Regions from separate parts of the Weizmannia sp. FSL K6-0777 genome, predicted to be linked through region 2. Evidence: riboswitches for the same ligand, from Rfam matches in the RefSeq annotation. Region 2 holds a riboswitch; each other region holds the start of a gene.
What was found. A riboswitch is a leader RNA that binds a small molecule or an ion and turns the genes downstream of it on or off. The one in region 2 is predicted to bind S-adenosylmethionine.

Region 1 (4,212 bases), 690 kb from region 2:
TGGAATGTCTGCCGGGTTGTCATACGCAGCGTTCCGTTCCCGTATTTTTGCGCCAGTTCATCCATCACAAGCCACTGTTCCGGGGTCGCAACACCGCCCGGAATGCGGACACGCACCATAAACTGGTAAGCCGGCTCCAGTTTCTTTTTGCGCCGATCGTTGCGGATATCGCGGTCGTCCTGCTGGTAGCTGCCATGAAATTTCAACAGTTTATTATCGTCTTCGGATATCGCGCCGGTCAGTGGATCTTTGAGCCCTTCCGCAATCGTCCCTCTTAAAAACCGGCTTTTTTCTTTTATCGTTTCAAGCGGATCAAGTTTTTTATCAGCCATCTTCCTGCCCCTCTCTGTTAATACACATCACGCTGGTATCGTTTTGCCCGTCGCATTTCCTGTAAATAATCCTCTGCCTCTTCCCTCGCCATATTGCCTTCTGTTTCAAGAATTTCAAGCAGCGTTTCCTGGACGTCGCGGGCCATCTGCTTTTCATCGCCGCACACATACACACAGGCGCCTTTTTCAAGCCATGCATAAAAATCTTTGCTTTTTTCAAGCATCCGGTGCTGGACGTATATTTTTTCTGCCTGGTCGCGCGAAAAAGCCACATCCATCCGTTCGAGCACGCCATTTTTCAGCCAGTTTTGCCAGTCAAGCTGATACAGAAAATCCGTCGCAAAATGCTGGTCCCCGTAAAACAGCCATGTTCGTCCGGTGATCCCTTCCGCTTCCCTTTCTTCCAGGAAAGAACGGAACGGCGCCACGCCTGTTCCCGGCCCGATCATGATCACCGGCACATCCGGGTCAGCCGGAAGTTTGAAATTCGGATTGCGGTGGACATAAACCGGCAGCTTGTCTCCCGGTTTTATCCTGCCTGCGATTTGCCCGGAGCAAACCCCTTCGCGCACCCTTCCGTTTGCTGTATAGCAGTCCAGTGCAATGACAAGATGGACTTCATCGGGGTTCGCTTTCCAGCTGCTTGCGATCGAATAAAGCCGCGGCGGCATTTTCCGGAGCATTTGTACGAAAGCTTGCACTTCCACTTTTTCCGGCGGATATTCCTCGACAAGATCGAGCAGGCCCCGCCCTTCAAGGTACGCCTTTGCCTCCGCTTCATTTTCAAGCAAAGCCGTAAGCGCTTTGTTTCCGAAAAGCACGGCTGCCTGCTGAAGCAGCGGTTTTGTTAATCTCGTAATTTCATAATGTCTGAGTAATGCTTCCCTGGCCGGCAGCACTTCCCCTTTTTTATTGACCGGAACTGGTTCTTCCGGATCCCAGCCGAGCTTTTCGATCAGCCGTTCCACGAGTTTCGGATCATTTTCCGGGTAAATCCCGATGCTGTCCCCCGGTTCAAATGTAAAACCGGACCCTTCAAGGGATAGTTCGATATGGTGCGTTTTTTTATTGGACCCTTCCCAGTTCAAGTTGATATTTTCCAACACTTCCGCCTGGAACGGGTTGGATTTGGAATAATCGGTGTTTGCAGGCCGGGTGGCATCCGCAGCGGTTGAAGCCGGCAAGGCAGATGCCCGGAGCACGCCTGCAACCCCTTCAAACCATTCGCGGGCGTCCTCTTCATAATCCACATCACAATCCACCCGCGGATAGAGCCTTTCCCCGCCCAACTCTTCCAGCCTCTTGTCGATCTCTTTTCCGACCTTGCAAAAAAACTCATATGTCTGGTCCCCAAGCGCCAAAACGGAAAAAGGGACCCCGTCCAGTTTTGGGGCTTTTCTGCTGTGGATCAGCTCATAGAAAGACAATGCGTTGTCAGGCGGATCCCCTTCCCCTTGTGTACTTGTAATGATGAGCAGATACCCTGCATTTTTTAAATCTTTCGGCTTGGCTGCATCGAGTGCCGAAAAAGATACGGTAAACTGCATTTCTTTTAATCTGGCGGCGAATGCTTCGGCAAGCGCCTGGGCATTGCCTGTCTCGGAACCAAACAGCAGCGTAACCGTTTTGGTTGCCGTCTGTACCGGTTTTTCAGCAACAGCTGTACTTCCCGGGGGATTCGTTCCTTGTTCGGCAAACGGATAGGTTAAATATCCGCTTAGCCATAATTTTTGCTGATCCGTTAATAGTTGCAGCAGTTCATTTAACTTTTCCGCCTGTTCTTTACTAAACGGGCTGTTTTGTACACTTAACGGCAAATCTTCCACCTCGCAATGTTTGCATGCACTTTTCATTTGTTTATTTATGTATGACATCCTAATCCAAATAGACATAGAAGTTTACTTGGATTTTAATCCGCTTCTTTCCATGAGAAGCGCCTTCGAAAAAAGCTCTCCTTACAAAGATAAGAAGAGCCGGCGCACAATGGTCAACTTCTCTTATCTTTCAGACGATTGTCTGCAGGAATTGGCACAGTGTTTTTCAACCTGTTGCCGAGGCTTCAAAGGGCCTTTCCCTCCACCTCTCTGGATAAGAAGCACAAATCATTATTTAGAAATCATTGAAAACATTATACAATCAAATACAGGTACAGTCAATTCTTTTTTGAACAGATGGGACATTTAAAAAAGGAAAAGGGTGGCAAGTTCCGCATCAAGCGTCCCCCCAATATACTTTATGTATCTTTTGCACAGAATGAGGGGGGAATGGATGAATATCCGCATTTACCAGGGGAATGAGATGACGCCGGAAGATGGAGATGCCAATATTGTGATCGATGTAATCCGCGCGTTTACGGTTGCCCACCATGCCTTTTTGGGCGGCGTAAAAGAAATATGGCTGGCTGACTCAATAGAAACGGCTTTTCGTATCAAAAACAAATACCCGCATGTTTTGCTCACGGGCGAAAGGCACGGCCTTCCGATCCCAGGATTTGATTTTGGTCATTCACCGGCCGCCATCGCCAAACAGCCGTTAGCCGGCAAAACGTTGGTACAAACATCGACAAACGGGGTAAAAGCAGTTTTTCACGCCCTTCACGCAAAGGAAGTCTATGTTACCGGCTTTTCGAATGCAAAAACGACGGCAAAATGGGTCCGGCGCAAATGGAAAGACAAAGACAACGCCCGCATCAACATGATTGCTTCCCATCCGACGGGGGAAGATGACCTGGCATGCGCGTTATACATGGAAAGCATCCTCACCGGCTCCGGCACGATAAAGCCGGAATCAGTGATCAAGGAGATTGTAGATGCCAGTGTTGCAAAGAAATTTCTTGATCCCGGCCAGCCTGCATTTAACCCGGCTGACCTGGAATTTTGCATTAAAGAGAGAGACTGCGGGTTTGTGATGAAAATGGATCCAACAGGAGAATTTCCAACGATCGTGAGGGTTGAAGATGAATGACCATGGTTTGACACTGCCTTTACGCAATGAGAAACCGCGGGATTGCGGAATCACCATCTTAATTGACAATGGCATTCCGCTGAACTTTTTTAAAGATACCATGAACAGTGCAGCCCCTTATATTGATTTCGTCAAATTCGGCTGGGGGACATCGGTCGTTTCACGCCATTTGGAAGAAAAAATAGATCACTTGAGGCAAAACGGCATTGCCTTCTTTTTCGGCGGCACTTTATTTGAAAAGTTTGCCAGCCAGGGAAAAACGGATCGGTACGTTCAATACTGCCGGCGGTTTGAATGCGAATATGTTGAAATCTCAAATGGCACCCTGCCGCTGTCCAATACGGAAAAATGCCGCTATATTGCGGAGTTTTCAAAGGAGTTTAAAGTGTTAAGTGAAGTCGGCTCAAAAGATGCTGCCAAATCAATGGCCGATACGCCAGCATTATGGTTGGAATCGATTAGTCAAGATTTAGAAGCAGGCGCATATAAAGTGATGACAGAGGCAAGGGAAAGCGGCACGAGCGGCATTTGCAACGGGGACGGTGAAATACGGGAGGAGATGTTTGCGGCCATCCTGGACTCGGGGATTCCCCGCGATTCTTTCATTTTCGAAGCACCCAACAAGCAGCTCCAGGCTTTTTTTATCCACCATCTCGGCCCGGATGCCAATTTGGCCAACATCCCTTTTTCGGATGCCCTTGCGCTTGAAACATTAAGGCTCGGTTTGCGATCAGATACTTTTTTTATTGGAGGAGATTCCCATGAGAGAAACGGATAAAATTTTTCATTTGGCGATTCCGTGCAAAGATCTTGATGAAACAGCCGATTTCTATCAAAAATTAGGCTGCAAGGTGGCGCGCCGATATGATGACCGGGTCACTTTCAATTTTTTCGGGGACCAGGTTGTCTGCCATCT
Region 2 (4,212 bases):
AATAAATTCGTCCTCGCTTTTATGAACCGGGTGGAAGGATGCTTTCCAATATCGTTTGATTTCCATCGGTTTGCCAATTTTTTTCACAAAATAATGGCCCGGTTCAAGTTTCCGGATGTCTTTTGTCATGGTGAAAGGTTCGGGCACAAATTGGTAGGTTAAATAATATTGGACAGCATCATAATTCAGTTCTGGTTTTTCCATGGCAAGCAAAATGCTTTTCTTTTCAGAACCGAAATACATTTTATCGCCGTCTTCATAATAGAAGAACGGTTTAATGCCGAACGGGTCACGCGCGCCGCAAAGCGTTTGTTCCTGCTTATCCCAGATCGCAAACCCGAACATCCCGCGCAGACGTCCGATTGCTTTTTCGCCGTAACGGCTGTACATGGCAAGAATGACTTCCGTATCCGAATTCGTTTCGAATGTCATCCCTTCTTTTAGCAGTTCTTCACGCAATTCCACATAGTTATAAATTTCGCCATTAAAAATAATCCAGTACCGTTCGTTTTCGTATGTTAAAGGCTGGTGCCCCGCCTCGATATCGATAATGCTCAGGCGCCTGAAACCGAACTGGATATGCTCGTCTTCATAAAAGCCTTCATCATCCGGGCCGCGGTGCTCAATCATATGATTCATCTGTTTAAACTGTTGCCTGTCTTCGTCTGATAATGTAACGGGATGGTCATGGACGCAGCCAATAAATCCGCACATGTAAAAAGTCACCTACTTCATTTCGATATACTCTATTGTAAATTTATTTCTTTAAAAAACAAATGCATTTCCGCCAAAATTTGACGGCCAAATTCTGCACATGTAATATAGTTTAGCATGTTTTCCGCCAGTTTGCAGGGTTTTTGTTAAAAATGAGGCAAACAGGATTCCTTATTCCCGCCGTTTTATGAAAAAGAGCGGCCTGTATACCAGGCGCGCTCTTTTTCATATTATTTTCCGATATGATTGCGGGCGAATTCGTTCAACGCCCCGGCTTTGTCCGTTTTTTCCCAAGGCACATCCAAATCATCGCGGCCGAAATGCCCGTACGCAGCGATCTGCCTGTAAATCGGACGGCGCAAGTCGAGCATTTTGATAATGCCGGCCGGGCGCAGGTCAAAATGAGCTTCGACCGCCTCGATCAGCACTTTTTCCGGCACTTTTCCGGTCCCAAACGTATCGATGGAAATAGAAACGGGCTTCGCCACCCCGATCGCATACGCAAGCTGTACCTCGCATTTTTCCGCAAGGCCTGCCGCAACAATATTTTTCGCAACATAGCGGGCGGCATAAGCAGCGGAACGGTCCACTTTCGTCGGGTCTTTCCCGGAAAATGCGCCGCCGCCGTGACGTGCATAGCCGCCGTACGTGTCGACAATGATTTTGCGGCCGGTCAGCCCCGCATCCCCTTGAGGGCCGCCGATAACAAAGCGGCCGGTCGGATTAATCAAATACTTTGTATCCGCATCGAGCAAGTGTGCCGGCACAACCGGTTCAATGACGTATTTTTTCATATCTTCCTGGATTTGTCCGGCGCTTGTGTCAGGATCATGCTGCGTTGAAATGACAATCGTATCAATGCGGGCAGGCTGGTTGTTCTCGTCATATTCAACTGTCACCTGTGTCTTCGCATCCGGGCGCAAATACGGGATCACTTCTTGTTTGCGGAGTTCAGCAAGACGGCGGGCAAGCTTGTGGGCAAGCGAAATGGGAAGCGGCATCAGCTCTTCTGTCTCATTGCAGGCAAACCCGAACATCAGGCCCTGGTCGCCGGCTCCGATTGCCTCAATCTCTTCGTCGCTCATCCCGCCTTCGCGGGCTTCCAAAGCCTGGTTAACGCCGCGCGCAATATCTTCGGACTGTTCGTCAATCGATGTCAGCACAGCGCATGTTTCCGCATCAAACCCGTATTTCGCGCGCGTATAGCCGATCTCTTTAATGGTCTTGCGCACCACTTTCGGAATATCCACATATGTATTGGTGGAAATTTCCCCCGTGACAAGCACGAGCCCTGTTGTGACGGAAGTTTCACAGGCAACGCGGGCATTCGGGTCTTTTTCTAAAATGGCATCCAAAATGGCATCGGAAATCTGGTCGCAAATTTTGTCCGGATGGCCTTCCGTCACCGATTCCGATGTGAACAAATGCCGTCCTTTTAACATCCGCTTTTCCTCCTTATATGGTTACATATTGGAAACGGTACTCATACCCTAAACTCGATTCATTTCATGTACAAAGCCAAAAATAAAAACCTTCCCCATTCATCATGAGTGGAAAGGTTTTGACTTCAATCAATCGCGCCTTTCACTCTTATCGTTCAAGGAAACAATCCTTGCTGCAGGTTAGCACCTTTGCCTGGAAGTCAAGCGGCAGCTGCGTTGCGAGCGCATTGCCTGTTCCAGAGGCGGGTTGCTGGGTTTCATCGGGCCCGTCCCTCCACCAGCTCGGGATAAGAGTATCCGTTCAAAGTAAAATCATACGCAATTTAGCAGGCGCTGTCAATGATTTTTTCGCCCTTCTCCCCTTTGTCCTCTGCATTTTTCCCGGAAAAAAGTATGTAATAAACGGATGAATATGTTATACTGATATCGTTTAAAGTGAAATAAGTTATTCAAAGGGGCGGTTTATGAAAATGGATCTGATTGGCGCTTCTGACGATTTAAAGTTTTTGTTGTCGGGGGAAAACGTACGCATGCAGCTTTCCGTGCCACAATTAATGGAAAAAATTATCGAACGGAAAGAAGCTGTACTGACAACGGAAGGGGCCATTTCTGCTGCAACAGGAAAATATACAGGAAGGTCACCGAAAGATAAATTTATTGTCGTCGACTCCGAATCAAAAGACCGTGTCGACTGGGGCAAAATCAACCAGCCGGTTTCTCCCGGCGTGTTCAACAGGCTTTATGAAAAAATGGTCCGGCATTTAAAAGGGAAAGACGAAATTTTTGTGTTTAAAGGTTTTGCGGGTGCCGATCCAAAAAGCCGCCTTCCGATCCAGACCGTGAATGAGTTCGCCTGGCATAATTTATTCGCGCATCAATTGTTTATCCGGCCGGATGCGGAGGAGCTCTATCAACACGATGCGCAATTTACGATTCTTTCCGCGCCGCTGTTTAAGGCAGACCCGGCGCTTGACGGCACGCATTCCGAAGCGTTCATCATGATTTCACTTGAACGCCGGATAATTTTGATCGGCGGGACGGAATATGCAGGCGAAATGAAAAAAAGCATTTTTTCCATCATGAATTACTTGCTGCCGCAAAAAGGCATCCTTCCCATGCACTGCTCCGCCAATACTGGGAAAAACGGCGATACGGCCCTGTTTTTCGGCTTGTCCGGGACCGGGAAAACGACGCTTTCCGCCGATCCGGAGCGCGCACTTATAGGGGACGATGAGCACGGCTGGTCCGACAGCGGTGTCTTCAATATTGAAGGCGGATGCTATGCAAAGTGCATCGGGCTTACGGAAGAAAAAGAACCACAAATTTACCAGGCGATCCGTTTTGGGACCGTACTTGAAAATGTGGTCGTAGATCCGGTGTCCCGCAAACCGCAATATGACAACAATGCACTGACGGAAAATACAAGGGCTGCTTACCCGATTGAAAACATCGGCAATATTGCCCGCTCCGGCATGGCCGGCCATCCGTCAACCATTATATTCCTGACGGCCGATGCATCCGGTGTCCTGCCGCCGATCAGCAGGCTGACAAAAGAGCAGGCCATGTACCATTTCTTAAGCGGTTACACTTCTAAACTGGCCGGTACCGAACGCGGCGTCACGCGCCCGGAAGCCGTGTTCTCCACTTGCTTCGGCGCGCCGTTTTTGCCGCTTGAGCCCGCCGTTTATGCGGAAATGCTCGGCGAGAAAGTTGACAGGCACAACGTCCAGGTATTTCTTGTCAATACCGGCTGGACAGGCGGCCCGTACGGAACCGGTTCCCGCATGAAATTAAGCGATACGCGGGCCATGGTCCGGGCTGCGATAAACGGCAAACTGAAAGATACCGAAACACGGCAGGATGATATTTTCGGGCTACACATCCCGGTTCATATTGAAGGGGTGTCAGATGACGTCCTTTATCCGGCAGATACATGGACGGACAAGCAGGCTTACCGTGAAAAAGCGTTCGAACTTGCAGCCCGGTTCAAAGAAAATTTCCGGCAATTTTCGGTGCCGGATGACATTGAAAAACTCGGCGGCCCGCTTATATAAGC
Region 3 (4,212 bases), 1.2 Mb from region 2:
TCAAAAACAGGACAGTCGATGATGACCGGGCGCAGGGATTTAATCTAGGCGTATCAGAAGCGCTTGAACAGATCCGTGAAGAAATCCGCGTCAAATACGGGGTCGAATTGGACAGCCGCCGTGATGTGGTCGATATTATCACGAAAAAGCATGACCGCAACCATATTATGGTAAAAGGCAGCCGGACAAGCGTGCACGACATTACAGACCGTATCTTGTTTGACCTTGCAAAGAAACAATACCGCCTGCTCCGGAACGTGTGGCAGAAAAACTCACAAACAGAGATTTGCTATTTTGTCGGCGGCGGTTCTGTTGTCCTGAAAGATTACTTAAAAACGCTGAACAACAGCCTTGACGGCTACAATATTGATTTCTTTGAAGATGAAAAAGAGAGCATCTGGATGATGGCCAATGCTTACTACAAATTAATTTCGGATTATGTGAGGAAAAACAATAAACCGGAAGACAAAGGAAAGAAACCGGTCGAATCCAAATAAGGTGAAAAAATATGGAAAAACAAAGCGGGATGAAGCGGGGCCAGACGATTGCGTTCCGGATCCCCCAGGATACGCCCGATCATATTTTAAAAGAACTGTCAAAGTTAAAAGAAAAAGAGAAACGGAACTTCTCCGCCAAAATAGCCGGATATGTGATACAAGGTGTTAACCAGTCGCTCGTAAAGGACAAAGAAACCATTACAATCCCGCTGCCGCGCAAACTGACAAAAGTGCAACATGACTGGCTGAAGCATGAACATTCGGAAGCGATGCTCGGCAGCATTGTTTACGAACTGATTCAGGATCCACTCCGGGCGACTTCGCTCTTTGCGGCCCTTTCGAAACAACCTGTATCTATGGATGAGACGCTTTTTTTACAGGAAGACGAATTGCCGCAAACCAGCGAAGAAGCGGACGGGAAACCGGTTCGATCCGGTGGTGAGCCGCCTGGATCGGATGATCTTGATGCATTCGACTGGAGAACTGCCGCCGCCGAACCGGCACCGCCCGAAACGGGAGCGCCGGAAAAAGAAGAAGATGCGGAAGACCTGCTCGGGGATTTTCTCGCCAGCATGAATAAATGAAGTGCGCAGGGTGAACCCCTGTGTGTCTAAAACTTGTACGAAATGTAAGGGGATGGCACAGATGGAAAATATAATCGAAGTTGCCGGTGTGAGCCTGATGCGCGACGGCAAAAAACTGCTCTCGGACATTCACTGGACGGTCAAAAAAGGGGAGCATTGGGCTGTCCTCGGCTTAAACGGTTCCGGCAAAACCACTTTGCTCAATATGATCAACGGGTATATTTGGCCGACAAAGGGGAGCATCAAGGTGCTCGGGAAAGCGTTCGGAAAAACAAGCCTGCCGGAACTGCGGAAATCAATCGGCTGGGTCAGCTCCTCCATCCAGGAAAGGATACCGCGCACCCAACTTGCACGCGATGTGGTCATCAGCGGCAAATATGCATCCATCGGGCTGTATGAAGCGGTGGATGCACAAGACGAAGAGAAAGCCCTGCGCTTGATGGAACAATTGCATTGTGCTTCCCTTTTTAGCCGTGCTTATGAACATTGTTCGCAAGGAGAGCGGCAGAAGCTTTTAATTGCGCGCGCGTTAATGGCGGAACCGCGCATCTTAATTTTGGACGAGCCTTGCAACGGGCTGGATTTGTTTGCCCGGGAAATTTTGCTAGAAAGTGTGGAAGAGCTGGCGAAAGATAAGAACGGACCGACGCTTGTATATGTCACGCACCATCCGGAAGAAATTTCTCCCGCTTTCCAAAAAACATTGCTGATCAGAAACGGGGAAGTTTTCCGGCAGGGCCGGACTTCCGAGATGATTGAAAAACAAGTGCTTTCCCGCTTTTTTGAGCATGAAATTCACGTGGAGTGGCGCGGAAACCGGGCATTGTTTCAAGTTGTCTGACGATTGAAAAACAAAAAAATATAAAATAATGAATTGACAAATCCCGAGCCGTCCACTAATATTTAAATATAACAAATGAATAACTTATCCAGAGAGACTGAGGGACAGGCCCGATGACGTCCAGCAACCTTCAAATCTTTTTTTGAAAGGTGCTAATTCCTGCAGAATGGTTCATTCTGAGAGATAAGTCACTTGACCGGCAAACCTCTTTCGAATGAAAGAAGGTTTTTTTTTGCCAAAAGGAACAGAAGGAGTTTTCAACATGCTGGTATTAGAAGATATTCATAAGGTATACGGAAAAGGGAAGGACAAAAAGGTTGAAGCGTTAAAAGGCATCAACCTGCGTGTTGAAAAAGGGGAAATCTTCGGGGTGGTTGGTTACAGTGGTGCCGGGAAAAGCACACTGATTCGGTGCGTCAATCTGCTCGAGCGGCCGACTTCCGGGAAAGTGCTCGTTAACGGGGTCGACCTTGTGCGCCTGCCGCCTGCCAAGCTACGTCAAGAGCGAAAAAAAATCGGCATGATTTTCCAGCAGTTCAATCTGCTTCAGTCAAAGACGATTTTTCAAAATGTGGCCATGCCGCTTGTGCTGGAACATCGCCCGAAGGAAGAAATAAAGGCAAAAGTGGCAGAATTATTGTCTTTTGTCGGGCTGGAAGAGAGAATGCATCACTACCCTGACCAGTTGTCAGGCGGCCAGAAACAAAGGGTCGGTATTGCAAGAGCCCTTGCGACAGATCCGGACATCTTGCTTTGTGACGAGGCAACGTCTGCCCTTGACCCGAATACGACCGAAGCCGTGTTGGACCTTTTGCGGAAAGTCCGGGACGAGCTGGGCATTACGATCCTGATGATTACCCACGAAATGAATGTCATTCGTGATATTTGTGATAAAGTGGCGGTGCTGGACGGCGGAAAAATTGTGGAGCAGGGCCCTGTAATCGACCTTTTCACAGAACCGAAAACGCAAATTGCGAGAAGCTTTGTGAAAACTGTGCTGAATGATTCGATTCCGCCATCGGTGCAAAAACTGATCGATGAAAGCAGCAAAGACAACCCGCACGGCATTTACCGGATTCTGTTTAAGGGAGCTTCCACCAATATGCCGCTGTTATCCAATACAGCAAAACAATTTTCAATCGACCTGAATGTGCTTCATGGCATGATCACCGAACTTCAGGGAATCCCTTTTGGCAACCTGCTTGTCGAATTGAAAGGCGACCCGGAAGAAATGAAGCGGGCCATTCAGTACATCAACGATCACGAAGCGATCATTCGGGAGGTGGAGAAAAATGGCATTTGATTGGTCATGGTTTTGGCCGCAATTTTTCACGGCAATGGGCCAGACGCTGTATATGGTGGCTGTATCATTACTCATTTCCATCATCATCGGCATCCCGGTTGGCGTCATTCTCGTTATTACCCGGGAAAACGGCATATGGGAAAACAAATGGATTTTTAATATTTTAAATGTGATTATCAATATTTTTCGGTCGATCCCGTTTATTATTCTCGTTGTCGCGATCATTCCGTTTACGCGCTGGGTTGTCGGGACAGCGATCGGAACAACCGCAGCGATTGTGCCGCTTGTGTTGTACACTGCTTTTTACATCGGGAGGCTCATTGAAAGTTCACTGCTTGAAGTCGACAAAGGGACAATCGAACTTGCGCAGTCAATGGGGGCGACGAACTGGCAGATTATTTGGCGGTTTTTGCTTCCGGAAGCAAAGGCATCCATGGTGCTCAATTTAACGATTGCCACCATCGGGCTGATTGGGGCTTCCGCGATGGCGGGCGCGGTCGGTGCCGGCGGGATCGGGGATTTGGCGATCACGTACGGGTACAACCAGTTTCAGACAGGCGTCATGATCGTTACCGTTATCACGCTGGTCATTTTCACCCAGCTTGTCCAGACATTGGGCAACTTTCTCTCCAAAAAAATCCGGAGAAAATAATATTGGGAAAAAGGGTTACACCTTTTTTATAAAAAATTCAATTCAGGGGGACTTAGCAGCGATGAAAAAATTTGCGATTCTATTATTGGGGCTCATCCTGGTTTTGGCAGGATGCGGGGCCAAAAACAATTCGAGCAGTACAAGCACAAAAACAATCAAAGTCGGGACAACCACTTCTGAAGTGCCGACATGGAATTTAATCCAGAAACTCGCGAAAAAGAAAAATATTAATATTAAGATTGTCCGCTTTGACGACTATGTTCAGCCGAACCTCGCATTAAGCGACGGGGAAATTGATATTAACGCGTTCCAGACGGTTGTTTATTTCGATGATT

Region 1: linked by a shared signal. The riboswitch ahead of NST70_RS07745 (assimilatory sulfite reductase (NADPH) flavoprotein subunit) and the one ahead of metK (methionine adenosyltransferase) in region 2 are both predicted to bind S-adenosylmethionine.
Region 3: linked by a shared signal. The riboswitch ahead of NST70_RS16770 (methionine ABC transporter ATP-binding protein) and the one ahead of metK (methionine adenosyltransferase) in region 2 are both predicted to bind S-adenosylmethionine.

Annotation. Positions count from the first base shown of each region.
Region 1 covers NZ_CP151971.1:1,661,502-1,665,713, reverse strand. The annotation lists gene cysI (assimilatory sulfite reductase (NADPH) hemoprotein subunit) at 1-332, opposite strand, end outside; gene NST70_RS07745 (assimilatory sulfite reductase (NADPH) flavoprotein subunit) at 350-2,206, opposite strand; SAM riboswitch class I at 2,327-2,427, opposite strand; gene NST70_RS07740 (2-phosphosulfolactate phosphatase) at 2,601-3,296, shown strand; gene NST70_RS07735 (phosphosulfolactate synthase) at 3,289-4,074, shown strand; gene NST70_RS07730 (VOC family protein) at 4,058-4,212, shown strand, end outside.
Region 2 covers NZ_CP151971.1:2,347,772-2,351,983, forward strand. The annotation lists gene asnB (asparagine synthase (glutamine-hydrolyzing)) at 1-714, opposite strand, end outside; gene metK (methionine adenosyltransferase) at 945-2,156, opposite strand; SAM riboswitch class I at 2,302-2,450, opposite strand; gene pckA (phosphoenolpyruvate carboxykinase (ATP)) at 2,621-4,210, shown strand.
Region 3 covers NZ_CP151971.1:3,500,030-3,504,241, reverse strand. The annotation lists gene NST70_RS16785 (ParM/StbA family protein) at 1-497, shown strand, start outside; gene NST70_RS16780 (hypothetical protein) at 509-1,081, shown strand; gene NST70_RS16775 (ABC transporter ATP-binding protein) at 1,143-1,922, shown strand; SAM riboswitch class I at 2,004-2,112, shown strand; gene NST70_RS16770 (methionine ABC transporter ATP-binding protein) at 2,185-3,225, shown strand; gene NST70_RS16765 (methionine ABC transporter permease) at 3,215-3,877, shown strand; gene NST70_RS16760 (MetQ/NlpA family ABC transporter substrate-binding protein) at 3,939-4,212, shown strand, end outside.